DNA from 2 places in the Bacillus sp. JK62 genome. Region 1 is predicted to be linked to the other one. Evidence: riboswitches for the same ligand, from Rfam matches in the RefSeq annotation. Region 1 holds a riboswitch; the other holds the start of a gene.
What was found. A riboswitch is a leader RNA that binds a small molecule or an ion and turns the genes downstream of it on or off. The one in region 1 is predicted to bind lysine.
Positions count from the first base shown of each region.

Region 2: another riboswitch for lysine. It lies ahead of ACWJJ4_RS03910 (amino acid permease); the one in region 1 lies ahead of ACWJJ4_RS06305 (aspartate kinase).

Region 1 covers NZ_JBSJQA010000002.1:230,922-238,381, forward strand. Annotated here, with positions in the region: gene ACWJJ4_RS06290 (alpha-N-arabinofuranosidase) at 29-1,519, shown strand; gene trxA (thioredoxin) at 1,672-1,986, shown strand; gene uvrC (excinuclease ABC subunit UvrC) at 2,130-3,902, shown strand; lysine riboswitch at 3,964-4,143, shown strand; gene ACWJJ4_RS06305 (aspartate kinase) at 4,269-5,498, shown strand; gene ACWJJ4_RS06310 (YslB family protein) at 5,545-5,991, opposite strand; gene sdhC (succinate dehydrogenase cytochrome B558) at 6,288-6,896, shown strand; gene sdhA (succinate dehydrogenase flavoprotein subunit) at 6,930-7,460, shown strand, end outside.
Region 2 covers NZ_JBSJQA010000001.1:786,548-794,007, forward strand. Annotated here, with positions in the region: gene ACWJJ4_RS03890 (substrate-binding domain-containing protein) at 1-13, shown strand, start outside; gene ACWJJ4_RS03895 (LTA synthase family protein) at 44-1,900, opposite strand; gene ACWJJ4_RS03900 (metal-dependent hydrolase) at 1,943-2,425, opposite strand; gene sspJ (small acid-soluble spore protein SspJ) at 2,609-2,749, shown strand; lysine riboswitch at 2,872-3,053, shown strand; gene ACWJJ4_RS03910 (amino acid permease) at 3,164-4,576, shown strand; gene ACWJJ4_RS03915 (class I SAM-dependent methyltransferase) at 4,629-5,543, opposite strand; gene ACWJJ4_RS03920 (iron-hydroxamate ABC transporter substrate-binding protein) at 5,690-6,628, opposite strand; gene ACWJJ4_RS03925 (FecCD family ABC transporter permease) at 6,876-7,460, shown strand, end outside.

The sequences.
Region 1 (7,460 bases):
TCTTATTAAGGGGAAGGAATGATCAAGTTTGTCTCACAATACGGCAGTCATTCAAACTGATATCACACGGGGAACCATTAATAAAAACATATACGGACATTTCGCGGAACACCTGGGAAGAGGCATATATGAGGGCATCTGGGTCGGAAAAGATTCCGATATTCCGAATACCGGAGGGGTCAGGACGGATGTCGCCGCCGCCCTCAAACAGCTTCAGATTCCCGTCCTCAGGTGGCCGGGCGGCTGTTTTGCTGATGAATATCATTGGGCAAACGGTGTAGGGAAACGCAAAACCATGCTGAATACCCATTGGGGCGGGACGATTGATTCTAATGAATTCGGCACGCACGAGTTTATGATGCTTTGTGAACTGCTCGGATGTGAACCGTACATCGCCGGAAACGTCGGCAGCGGAACGGTTAAAGAAATGGCTGATTGGATTGAATACATGACGTTTGAAGCAGGCACGCCGATGTCCGACTGGAGAAAAGAAAACGGGCGGGAAAAACCGTGGAAGCTGAAATATTTCGGAATAGGAAATGAGAACTGGGGCTGCGGCGGAAACATGCATCCTGAGTATTATGCCGACCTTTACAGAAACTTTCAAACCTATGTCCGCAATTACAGCGGTAATGAAATCTATAAAATTGCCGGCGGCGCGAATGTCGACGATTACCGCTGGACTGAAACTTTAATGAAAAAAGCCGCGGATCTCATGGACGGGCTGAGCCTGCATTATTACACAATACCGGGCGACTTCTGGAAGGGGAAAGGATCAGCGACGGAGTTTACGGAAGATGAATGGTTCATCACGATGAAAAAAGCGGCGCATATGGATGAATTGATCACAAGGCACAGCGCCATCATGGATCAGTACGATCCCGAAAAAAGAGTCGGGCTGATCATTGATGAATGGGGCACGTGGCTTGACCCTGAGCCGGGCACGAATCCGGGCTTTCTGTATCAGCAGAATACGATCCGCGACGCCCTTGTCGCCGCCGCGCATTTTCACATTTTTCATCAGCACGCAGACCGCGTACAGATGGCCAATATCGCGCAAACCGTCAACGTGCTTCAGGCAATGATCCTGACAGAAGGGAAAGAAATGCTGTTGACGCCGACGTATCATGTGTTTGATATGTTTAAGGTGCACCAGGACGCATCTCTTTTGGCGGCAGAAACTAATGCAGCCGGGTACGAATGGAATGACGGCCGGCTCCCGCAAGTCAGCATTTCAGCGTCCAAACAGCAAAACGGAGACATACATATCAGCATTTGCAATATCGATCATCTGCACAAAGCTGACGTGAAGATTGAACTGCGGGGCATGAAAAAGACAGGGACGCCTTCGGGAACGATTCTGCACGCGGAAAAAATGAATGCCCACAATACATTCAGCAGTCCGGAAAACGTCAAACCGAAGCCGTTTTCCGGGTTTGCTCAAAAGGGAGGAAAACTTGAGGCGGAGCTTCCTCCGATGGCGATTGTATTAATCACGCTGCCTGCGGATCCATCTTAAGTTTTGAACGCCCGCCGCCCGGTTATAATACACTGTATAAATAAGATTATTTCCGGCGGGTTCGGGAGAAAATAATATAAGCATTAAATTAGCATGAACGAATGGGAGATGCTATACTAAAAATCATCATTTGACAATTGGAGGAATAACAAATGGCTATCGTAAAAGCAACTGATCAATCGTTCTCAGCTGAAACAAGTGAAGGTGTCGTATTGGCTGATTTCTGGGCTCCTTGGTGCGGACCTTGTAAAATGATCGCGCCCGTTCTTGAAGAGCTTGATCAAGAAATGGGAGACAAACTGAAAATCGTCAAAATCGACGTGGATGAAAACCAAGAAACTGCCGGTAAATACGGCGTCATGAGCATCCCGACACTTCTCGTGCTAAAAGACGGAGAAGTCGTTGAAACATCTGTCGGCTTCAAACCGAAAGAAGCTCTTGAAGAGCTTGTAAACAAACATCTGTAAGCCGAAAGCTTCCGTTACGGCAGGGCGATTCCTTTGAAAGGGAATCGCCTTTTTTTGATCTTCCAAAAGCTGAGAATGGAGAAAAACAAATGTTCGTGATACACTGAATGGACACGAGAAATGAATGTAAGGAAGGGTAACGTATGAATAAACAACTGAAAGAAAAGCTGGCCCTCCTTCCCGATCAGCCGGGCTGTTATTTAATGAAAGACCGTCAAAAAACAGTCATCTACGTGGGGAAAGCGAAAGTCTTGAAAAACAGGGTGCGGTCTTATTTCACCGGTTCTCACGACGCAAAAACCCAACGGCTTGTGACGGAGATTGAGGACTTTGAATATATCGTGACTTCCTCCAATCTTGAAGCGCTTATTTTGGAAATGAATCTGATTAAAAAATACGATCCGAAATACAACGTCATGCTGAAAGATGATAAAACCTATCCCTTTATAAAAATCACCCATGAACGCCATCCTCGGCTGATTGTCACCCGGAATGTCAAAAAAGACAAAGGACGCTATTTCGGCCCGTATCCGAATGTGCAGGCGGCGCGGGAAACGAAAAAACTGCTGGACCGCCTTTACCCGCTCAGGAAATGCTCAAAGCTTCCGGACCGCGTCTGTCTTTATTATCATCTCGGACAATGCCTCGCCCCATGTGTAAAGGATATATCTGAGGAGACAAACCGCGAGATTGTTGAAGACATCACCCGTTTTTTAAAGGGAGGGCATAACGAAATCAAAAAAGAGCTTGAAGCGAAAATGGCAGAAGCGGCCGAAAAGCTTGAATTTGAACGGGCTAAAGAATTCCGCGACCAGCTTGCTCACATCGAATCGACGATGGAGAAGCAGAAAATGACCATGAATGACCTTCTGGACCGCGATGTGTTTGCATATGCCTACGATAAAGGCTGGATGTGCGTCCAAGTCTTTTTTATACGCCAAGGAAAACTGATCGAACGCGATGTCAGCATGTTTCCGATGTATCAGGAAGCGGATGAAGAGTTTCTGACCTTCATCGGCCAGTTCTATTCCAAAAACAATCACTTTCTGCCTAAGGAAATTCTGGTGCCTGACAGCGTTGACAGGGACATGATCAGCGAGCTGTTGGAAACCGCCGTGCATCAGCCGAAAAAAGGCCCGAAAAAAGAGCTGCTTTTGCTTGCGCACAAAAATGCGAAAATCGCCCTGCGGGAAAAATTCTCGTTAATCGAGCGGGATGAGGAACGGTCAATCGGTGCAGCCGAACGGCTTGGCGACGCACTGAATATTTACACGCCGCATCGGATTGAAGCGTTTGACAACTCCAATATTCAAGGCACAAACCCCGTATCGGCCATGATTGTCTTTATAGACGGAAAACCGAATAAAAAGGAATACCGCAAATATAAAATTAAAACCGTAACAGGGCCTGATGATTACGGCTCAATGAGGGAAGTCGTCAGAAGAAGATACACGAGGGTGCTCCGCGAAAACCTTCCGCTGCCGGATTTAATCATCATTGACGGCGGAAAAGGGCAGATTAACGCGGCGCGCGACGTGCTCGAGAATGAGCTCGGCCTTGATGTCCCGGTAGCGGGATTGGCGAAAGATGATAAACACCGGACATCGAACCTGTTGATCGGCGACCCGCTTGAACCGGTGTTTCTGGAGCGGAACAGCCAAGAGTTTTACCTGCTTCAGCGCATTCAGGACGAAGTTCACCGTTTTGCGATCAGCTTTCACAGACAGATTCGGGGAAAAAGCGTCTTTCAATCCGTTCTGGATGATATCCCCGGAATCGGCGAAAAACGCAAAAAAATGCTCTTAAAACATTTCGGATCTGTCAAAAAGATGAAGGAAGCAAGCCTTGACGATATCAAAAAAGCCGGTGTCCCGGCCGCGGCGGCCCAGCTGCTGTTTGAAAAATTAAAAAAATAGTATTGTGCTTTCCTGAAAAATCTGCTAGAATGTGAACTAATTTCATAAGATCGTGTTATATGGTGAAGATAGAGGTGCGAACTTCAATAGTAAGCCTTTGGAGAATGATGGATTCTGTGAAAAAGGCTGAAAGGGGAGCGTCGCCGAAGTGTATCACATCCCATCGGTGTGATTTGCTGGCCTTGCATTAAATAAATGTAAGGCTGTCAAGAATTCATTTTCTTGGAGGGCTATCTCGTTGTTCATAATCAATCGTAATGATATGAAAAAGCAATGAGAGCTATTCCTCTCATTGCTTTTTTTATTGTGGACAAAACGCTCTTTTCTCCTCACCCGCACGAACCAAAATGTAAAGGGTGGTCTAGTATGGGTCTTATCGTACAAAAATTCGGAGGCACTTCCGTCGGCTCTGCCGAAAAAATTCAAAATGCCGCAAATCGCGCCATTGCTGAAAAGCAAAAAGGCCATGATGTCGTAGTCGTCGTTTCGGCAATGGGAAAATCAACCGACGCGCTCGTTAACCTCGCGGCTGAAATCACATCTGAACCAAGCAGACGCGAGATGGATATGCTTTTGTCTACGGGGGAGCAGGTCACGATTTCGCTTTTGGCCATGGCGCTTCAGGAAAAAGGATATGACGCCGTCTCTTATACGGGCTGGCAGGCGGGTGTCCGCACGGAAGCCGTTCACGGCAATGCGAGAATTACGGATATTGATATCACGGCGATTCGTTCGCAGCTTGCAGAAGGCAAAATTACAGTCGTTGCCGGTTTTCAGGGCGTAACGGAAGACGGCGGCATCACGACGCTCGGACGGGGCGGTTCCGATACGACGGCGGTCGCTCTTGCAGCAGCGCTGGATGCGGATAAATGCGACATTTATACAGATGTTCCGGGCGTATTTACGACAGATCCGCGGTATGTCCGGTCAGCGAGAAAACTGGCGGGGATTTCTTATGATGAAATGCTGGAGCTTGCAAATCTAGGAGCGGGTGTTCTTCACCCGCGGGCGGTTGAGTTCGCGAAAAACTACCAAGTGCCTTTAGAAGTGCGGTCAAGCACGGAACATGAAGCCGGGACATTAATTGAGGAGGAATCATCAATGGAGCAGAATTTAATCGTCAGAGGAATTGCATTTGAAGACCAGATCACGAGGGTGTCCGTTACGGGCCTTGCAAGCGGACTGACAACACTTTCAACAATCTTCACCGCGCTGGCAAAACGAAACATCAACGTTGACATCATTATTCAGACACAGTCGGACGATGGGGAAGCGGATATTTCTTTCTCGGTGAAAACGGAAGATGCCGCGCAAACGGTCGCCGTGCTTGAAGAATATAAAAACGCGCTTGACTATGAAAAAATTGAAACCGAAAGAAAACTGGCGAAAGTCTCCATTGTCGGGTCGGGCATGGTTTCAAATCCCGGCGTCGCCGCGGACATGTTTGCCGTACTGGCGGAAAAAAATGTACAAGTCAAAATGGTAAGCACATCCGAAATAAAAGTATCAGCGGTTGTCAGCGAAAATGATATGGTGAAAGCGGTCGAAGCGCTTCATGATGCGTTTGAGCTTTCTAAACAGCCGTCTGCCGTATAAACGGGCAGGCAAAAAGGCGGGACTTTTGAGTCACCGCCTTTTTCAATTATACAGGGTCCTTCATATCCCATTTTACGGTCAGGACGACTTTATCCGCTCTCTTTTTTACCTGTTCATAAGATTCTGCAATCTGATCGTTCATCAATTGAATCTGTTCGGCTATAAAACCGGCTTCAAGCTGGAAACAAGGCTCTTTCTGATGTTTGAGCCTGCTGGACACGAGCGGTCCTTCCAGTTCAAATTCCAATTCTTGTTTTTTTGATCCTGCGTTTGTCAAAGTTCCCCAGCCGGCTTTTTCAAAAAAGGCGGGGATTTCTTCCCACGATTGAAGAGGAAATTTGCGGGCGAGGCGTTTTCCCGCCCAATACATCATCGATGAATGATCCGGGCCGAGGATATCCGGAAGCACGATTTCCCGGATTAATTCGTAGCCGTATGCGCTGACGTCGAGTTCAGTTAAAGGTTCTAAAGCTGCTTCATAATTATTCTTCATATTATGTATTCCCCTCTCTCCTTCGTTTATTATAGCTTAAACAGGGGGGAGGATTACAGGATGATCCTATAAAACCCGTGAAAAAAAGTGAGAAAGATATCGCAGGAAAATAAAATTTTCCCTCCAGATAATCAATTCCGAAAATTATAATTTATGTACACGTTTTCTTGACGCCCTTTTGAGGGAGGAGTAAAATGAAATTGTCAATAAATTTTAATAAAGTGCTTACAATTGAAACGAAGTGGGGGCAGAGATTTTAGTACATTTCGCACTTAAATCAAACAGGGGGTAAAGTAATGTCTGGGAACAGAGAGTTTTATTTTCGAAGATTGCATTCCTTGCTCGGTGTTATTCCGGTCGGCATCTTTTTGATCCAGCATTTAGTCGTCAACCAATTTGCCGCAAGGGGAGCGGATGCGTTTAACAAGGCGGCCGGCTTTATGGACAGTCTGCCGTTCAGGTATGCGTTAGAAATTTTTATTATTTTCTTACCTTTAATTTATCATGCGGTTTACGGTGTGTACATAGCATTTACTGCGAAAAACAACGCTGGCCACTACAGTTATTTCAGAAACTGGATGTTTGTGCTTCAGCGTGTCACTGGTATTCTCACCCTTATTTTCGTCAGCTGGCATGTGTGGCAGACGCGGATTGCCGCGCAGATGGGCGCTGAAGTCAACTTCGATATGATGGCGAATATTCTGAGCTCGCCGTTTATGCTCGGTTTTTACATTGTAGGCGTTTTATCGGTCATTTTCCACTTTTCAAACGGCTTATGGTCTTTTGCGGTCACATGGGGGATCACGGTAACGCCGCGTTCTCAAAGAATTTCGACTTACGTGACGCTGATTATATTTTTAGCGCTTTCATACGTAGGTTTAAAAGCGATTTTTGCGTTTGTGTAAGAGAACTAGATTACTAGAGGGAGAGGGGCTATCATGAGTCAATCAAGCATTATCGTAGTCGGCGGGGGTCTAGCCGGCCTCATGGCGACAATTAAAGCAGCGGAATCAGGCACGGCCGTTAAATTGTTTTCCATCGTTCCGGTCAAACGCTCTCACTCGGTCTGCGCGCAGGGCGGGATAAACGGAGCTGTCAACACAAAAGGGGAAGGAGACTCTCCGTTTGAGCATTTTGATGACACGGTATACGGAGGCGACTTTTTGGCAAACCAGCCTCCTGTAAAAGCGATGTGTGAAGCGGCACCGTCCATTATCCACTTATTGGACCGCATGGGGGTTATGTTTAACAGAACGCCGGAAGGGCTCTTGGACTTCCGCCGTTTCGGGGGTACACAGCATCACAGAACCGCTTACGCGGGAGCGACGACGGGTCAGCAGCTTCTTTACGCACTGGACGAGCAGGTGCGCAGATATGAAGTGGCGGGTCTCGTCACAAAATACGAAGGCTGGGAATTCCTCGGCGCCGTTCTTGACGATGAGCGCACGTGCCGCGGTATCGTAGCCCAA
Region 2 (7,460 bases), on a different contig from region 1:
ATATGAAACATGAAAAATCCCTCCATATAACGGAGGGATTTTTTTATTGCTTATAAAACCGCAGCAGGTCGCCGTTTAATATTTTATCGGAAAGCATCAGCTCTTGTTCCGCTTTTTCTTTCTCATCGCTGCACGCGCTCAGGTCAGAAAGCGGTTCACCCGTTTTACGGCTGTAACACGTATTTTTCGTATAAATATGATCGTCCGTGATAAAGCTGCCGTTTCTCAGCACCGCAAACGGAGTCCGCTCTCCGGAAAACAGATCATTGCCGAACTGAATGCTGCCTTTCGTTTCAATGCCGAGCAGGTGAAGCAGCGTCGGCCTTACATCAACCTGTCCCGCGGCGGAAGCAATCGTTTCCGGCGCACGGTCGGTCACCCCGGGAATATGAATGATAAACGGCACGCGTTGAAGCTGAACCGTATCAAACGGAGTGATTTCCTCTTTCCCTAAGAATTCGGCAAGTCCTTGATTATGGGCTTCGGATATACCGTAATGATCTCCCATCAGGACGATCATCGCGTTGTCATACAGCCCTTCTTTTTTCAGCTTCTTGAAAAAGTGTTTCAGAGCCTCATCTTCATAGCGGACCGTCGTCACATAGCGGTTTAATAACTCGCTGCTTGTGTCCGGTTCCTCAATGAGCTGATCCTGTTGATCAATTTCAAAAGGAAAATGGTTGGTCAAAGTCAGCAGGCTTGCGTAAAACGGCTGCGGAAGCTTCTTTAATTTTTCCGCTGACTGTTCGAGAAACTCCTTATCCTTCAGGCCCCAGCCTGTTGAATTTTCCTGTGTCACCTTAAATTCATCCGCGTCGAAAAAACGGTCGATTCCGAATGCCCCGTACATCTCATCCCGGTTCCAAAAGGCTTTATGATTGGCATGCAGAACGGCTGAATAGTATTGATGATCTTTTAACATATGGTACATCGTATTGAACCGGTGGCCGCTTTTTGTAAAAAAAACGGCGCCGCTTGAAGACGGATACAGCGAATTCGCAGTAATGAATTCTGAATCTGAGGTTTTTCCCTGTTCAGTCTGCTGATAAAAATGAGTGAAGTCATAACTTTTTTTTCGCAGTTTGTTTAAAAACGGGGTAATCTCCCGTCCGTTGACCCGCTCATCCATTACAAAACGCTGTGTTGATTCGAGCGTAACAAAAATCACATTGCGCCCCTTTGCAAGCCCGAATTTTGAATCGGACGGCCTGCTGTAGCCGGCTTGAGTGTAATTCGCGACCGCCGCAAGGCTGTCTTCATCGGCAAACGCTTTAGCCCCTGCATTCAGCGTCTGCGAAATGGTGTCATACAAATGAAAGTGGAACAGGCCGATTCCTTTTACGAGCGCTTCACGATCAAAAGGGTGCTTGAACAGCTTCGGCTGCTCGGCCTCAGACAGCGCAAGGTTGCACAGCATGAGGCCGGCTGATGCCCACGCATACGCTTTAACGGTACGGGCGCCCGCTTTTCCTTGATCGGCTTTATGCCTTTTACCAAGATAAAACAAAACCGCAATATCCAAAAATAAAGCGATATAAAGCGGGTGAAACAGCTCTTGGACGCTACTTCCCATATCACCCATATTGCTTGCCTGAAACAAAACCGGTATGGTGATAAAATCAATATAAAACCCGTAAAACACCGTATTCGCGATTAAAATTCCCGTCAGCATCACATTTGCCGAAAGCAGAAAGATCCGCTGTTTTTTTTCCGTTAGCAAGAGGGCGATGCCGAACAGCGGCACAATGAAGCTCAGCGGATTAATGAGAAGCAGACATTCCTCAAGAACCGAATTGTTCTGCAGACCGAAACCGAGCTTATACACGGCATAGGTTTTCATCCACATGAACAGGATGGACAGGCATAAAAACCGATGATTGCTGAAAAAGGTTTTCTTCATATGTATGACTCCTCACCCTAAAAGCGAAAAGACGCTTTTTGTTTAAGAGATGCGGCCGTGAACCAGTTCGTATAAATAATAGCAGGATACAATCGTTAAGCCGGCCAGCACAAGCTGCTCCGAAAAGCTCCCCGTTCTCATATAAAGGGGAAGACGGAAGCGGATGGCGGACGGAAACAGCAGTTTAATGCCGTTGACGGTCCATGCGTCAAGTACAAGATGGCTTGCCATTCCGATCATCAGTCCGGCGGAAATGCTCGGATTCGGAATATACGAGGCCGTAATGAAAAACATAATAAGCATAAACAGCAGGCTGTGTGTAAACGTTCTGTGCCCGAACACCGTGCTTACGACTTTGGACAGAACGGGCAGCGTCCTGCCGATTTTGCTTTTCGTATGGCATATGTCGGGAATCAGCGCCCCGAGGGCACCCGCTGAGGTCATAAGGACCGGATCATACCCGTAATAATACGCAATTGCGGAACAAGAAGCGATGCCTCCCATGATGTGTGTTTTTCCTGTCATTTTTCGCTTCTCCTTTTTATTTTTGCCAAAATCCCCTGAATTACAAATATATCAAGAGAATGCATGTTTGATCAACAAACTTTACCTGTTCCGCCAAAAGGAAGGAGACGCGGATTCCGCATATTCTGCCGCGGAAAAAGACACATTATAGGTGTACCTATATTTGATAAAGAGGTGATACAGATGGCTTTCTTTAACAAAGAAAAAGGAAAAAACAGCGATAAAAACAAAAACGTCATTCAAGGCGCGCTTGACGACGCCAGTGCAGCTCTGAAAGACGATCCGCTTCAAGAAGCTGTTCAAAAGAAAAAAAACAACCGCTGACCATATAAGACGGGTAGGGCGAACGCTCTATCCGTTTTCCATCTAATATTTCCCTTTGACAGATCTTTTTATCTCTGATAACCTCTGAGTAGAATTGAATGATAAAAATCCTCACTCTTTCTCGGTGAGGTAGAGGTTGCGCTTGATGATGAGTCGCACATGCCAGGCTGATAAGGGGCCGCAAAACATGTGTTAAAGGCATCAGCGCCGAAGTGTAAAGAAAGCCGATCCTTCTTTATGCTGGGACTGTATCTGAATAAGTGCAGGACTGCCGCGTGCTTTTTCGCGGAGGGCTATCCGGAGATCAAGGGTGTGTGTGTTTCTTTAAGCATGGACTTTTGTTCAGGCTTTTTTTGCGTGTAAATATGGTCTCGGGGTCTGGTCCGTACGAATGAACAACCAGGAGGTACAGGAATGGAACAGACGAAAAAATGGGGTTTTTGGTTATTAACGGCGTTTGTCGTAGGAAATATGGTAGGCTCGGGCATCTTTTCGCTCCCGAGTACGCTCGCAAAAATCGCGAGCCCGTTCGGCGCCACATCGGCATGGCTTTTAACGGGAGCCGGTGTGTTAATGATCGCGCTGGTCTTCGGCCACTTATCCATCCGCAAGCCTGAGCTGACGGCGGGGCCGCAAAGCTATGCGCGTGCGCTGTTCAGCGATCGGAAAAAAGGGAATGCAGCGGGCTTCACGATGGTGTGGGGCTACTGGGTGGCGAGCTGGATCAGCAACGTGGCGATCATCACGAGCCTTGCCGGATATTTAACATCATTTTTCCCGATTTTAACGGATAAGCGTGAAATGTTTTCGATCGGCGGTCAGGCGGTTACGCTCGGCCAGCTGCTGACGTTTGCCGTATGTACGGTTTTATTATGGGGCACTCACACGATCCTCGTCACCAGCATTAACGGTGCGAGTAAATTAAATTTCGTCACGACGTTTTCAAAAGTATTAGGATTTATCTTCTTTATCATTGCAGGTTTGTTTGTATTTCAAACGTCGTTTTTCGATCATTTTTATTTTCCTGTTCAAACAGGCCCTCACACGGTTGAGGGAATCGGCGGACAGATCCACAATGCGGCGATTTCAACATTATGGGCGTTCGTCGGAATTGAATCGGCAGTCATTTTATCCGGGCGCGCCCGTTCGCAGCGCGACGTGAAACGCGCCACCATTACCGGATTATTGATCGCGCTTGGCATCTATATCATCGTGACATTGATTACGATGGGCGTGCTTCCGCATGGTAAGCTTGTCGGCTCGGAAAAACCGTTTGTTGACGTATTGTACGCGATCGTCGGCAGCGCGGGAAGCGTCATTATGGCGATTCTGGCGATTTTGTGTCTGTTCGGAACGATGCTCGGCTGGATTCTTCTCGGTTCTGAAGTTCCGTATCAAGCGGCGAAATCAGGAGACTTTCCCGCTGCTTTTGCAAAAACGAATAAACAGGGAAGCCCGGTTGTGTCGTTAATCGTAACGAACGTAATGTCACAGATCTTTATCTTTTCGGTTATTTCCCGGACGATCAGTGACGCGTTTACGTTTTTAACGACGGCGGCGACGCTCGCTTATCTGATTCCGTATCTCGTGTCAGCGTTTTACAGCCTGAAGCTCATTTTCACGGGTGAAACGTATGACGAGATAAAGGGCTCAAGAGTAAGAGACGGTATTATCGCCATCCTTGCCTGCATTTATTCTTTTTACGTCATTATTACCGGAACGGCCGATTTAACGACCTTTATTCTCGGTATCGGGCTGTTTTTCGTCGGTTTGCTGTTATATCCTTTCGTCTCAAAGAAATTTGCAAACAACAGACCATCGGTATGACAAAAAGACATCTCACGTCTGTGAGATGTCTTTTTTTGTTTGCGGCAGCGGATTACTTTTTGACGGCGTGTATATAATGAATGGTCTCAAATGCGGTTAAATGGTCAGTGCGTCCGCTGAAAAAACGGTCATTGACGTCCGCCGGAGATACATGTTCATAAATAAGCAGACCTGATGATTCTAATATTTTTTCGATTTCTTTATAACTGAAACACGATAACATCGGTTCTCCGCCTGCTGCAGCCATTTTCACCATGTTTTCCACTCTGTTTGACAGTCCTCTTTCTTCAAAGAGCGACTCATCTGCATAATCAAACACGATAGAGCTTCCCGGCGGGACTTCGGCAAATAATTGTGTGAGCAGGCGTGCGAGATGCTCTTTCGTAAGGTAGTATGACACACCGAGCAGGCTGAAAAAGGTTTTTTGGCGTGAAAAACCTTCCTGATACAGACGGCTGAAAGAAAGCGAAGCGGCGAAGTCCATCGGTACAAAATGAAGATGATGGGAAATGTCGAGATTCAGATGTTTCAATCTGTTTATTTTGTCTTCCTGTGAAGCGGGATGATCGATTTCAAATATGTCTAAGGCGTTTGTCACCTCAGGATGTCTGAAACAGAAAGTATCCAGTCCCGCGCCAAGGATGACATACTGTTTGGCCCCGAGCTTCACTTCATTCAAAAGCACTTCTTCACAATATGCGGCACGGGCTAACGGTGTAGGAGACAGCTGTACTTGAGTCATCCATTTTAAGATGTCATCCGGTTGGCCTTGAAGCCTCTGTGCCATGTCTTTGCTGAAAAATGATATACCTTGAATGAGATGATCGCGGATGTCCGAATGCTCTTTTTCAGAAATCAGATCTTGTGCCAAAAAATCATCAAATATCACCGGGGTGTCGTATTTACTATGGTACGCCCTTCCGAAAGCGGACAGCAGGGAAGTCATACTCGCCTTGTTTTCTTTCATATAAAGATCCTCCGTTATTTACATCAATCTCCGGCCGGGAGAATCTTATTATACATTTTAATCCAAAAATGTAAATTATAGCATAAATAAATTTTTTTGTCAAGCTTTAAGCGTAATAAAAAGCCGCTGTGACAGCGGCTTCGGGGTTACTTCGTTAAGCTTTTTGTGATGTAGTCGAGCTGGCCTTCAAGTGAGATCGGGTCTGAGAAATAGAAGCCGATCGGATCAATGCGGTAGACATGGTTTTGTTTGACGGCATCGAGGTTCTTCCAGATTGAGCTGTCAAGCACGCCTTTGTCGTCACCGCCGGCCTGCCATGGCCCCATAAAGATATAGTCTCCCGCGAAGTCAGGCAGTTTTTCAAGTGAAATGCTGGCGTAGCCCGGCCCTTGATTAATGGCTTTTTCCTGCGTCAGTTTTGTGGCCTTCAGCCCGAGTTTGTCATAAATAATGCTTCCGCCGCGGCCGAAGTCTTTACCGAATACATAGATGTCTTTTCCGTTTGTCTGCATGATGGAGATGGTTTTTGAGCCGACCGCTTTTTGAACCTTTGTTTTAGCGGCAGCGGTTTTCTTATCCCATTCAGCCAGCCATTTTTCTGCTTTATCTTCAGTGCCTGTCATTTTCGCAAACTCTTTGAATTGATCAATGTTGCTGCGCTTGTCATATTTAATGGCGATTGTCGGCGCGATTTTTTCCAGTTTTTCAATGTCGGCGCCTTGTGTCGTCCAGACAACGATTAAATCCGGCTTTAAATCAATGATTTTTTCAACGGACGTGCCGTCACCGATGTTTGTCACACCTTTTGTTTTCCCTTTGTAATAAGGGTTTTTAAATACGTTTTGCGGCGCGCCGACAACATTGATGCCGAGCTGTTTGAAGTCGCCGTAGTAGCCGTCAGCCATGACGACGACCCGTTTCGGGTGCTTCGGAATTTTAATATTGCCGTTTTCGGCTTTATACGTGATGGTTTCTTCTTTTTCAGAAGAACCTTTCGTGTCTGAAGAATTGCCGCATGCGGCCAAAGCGGTGATGAGCAGCATGGCAATCAGCGCTGCGCCGATTTTCTTGTATGTATGGAACATCTGACATTCCTTCTTTCATAAAAATTAGTGATAAAGAGAATCATTATCAGTGTGATTATATCACTGCTTTCATAGAGAAGCACGCTCTTTTTTAAGAAAAACTTTCTTTTTTTATATGAAATTAGGTCTATTAAAAGAGAAGATAAAAGTGCTATACTGAAACAAGTCATTGATAATCATTATCATTACCATTCTTGTTTTGAGAAAGGAAGAACGAGTGTTGGGTCTATTGAAAAAGAAACAGACAATGACGGCTCAAGGGGCATCAGGGAGTGAAATCCAGTGGACGGCGCGTTCATTCAGAGCGGCTGTGCTGCTGTGTGCCGGTATTGCGGTTTTATTGATCGGCGCGGCTCTGTCTGTTTCCATCGGAGCTGCCGATATTCATCTGCGGACGGTGTGGGATGCTCTCTTTCACTTTCAGCCGCAAAATACATCTCATCAAATCATACGCGATCTGAGGCTGCCGAGAACCGCCGCCGCCGCGCTCGTCGGGGCTTTTTTAGCTGTGTCCGGAGCGATTATGCAGGGGCTGACGCGGAACCCGCTTGCTGAGCCTTCCATTATGGGCGTGACGTCGGGGTCAGGGTTTGCGATCGCATTGGCATTTGCTTTTTTTCCGGGTCTGTCTGCGGCGGGACTTGTTTTGTGGTCCTTTGCGGGAGCGGGAATCGGAGCGCTTATTGTGTTTGGCATCGGCCTGTTTTCAAAAGGCGGGCTGACACCGGTGAAGCTCGCGCTGGCCGGTACGGCAGTCGGCTATTTCTTAACGGGGCTTTCAAGCGCGATTGCGATCCGTTTTGATGTCGCCCAGGATGTGAAGTTCTGGTAT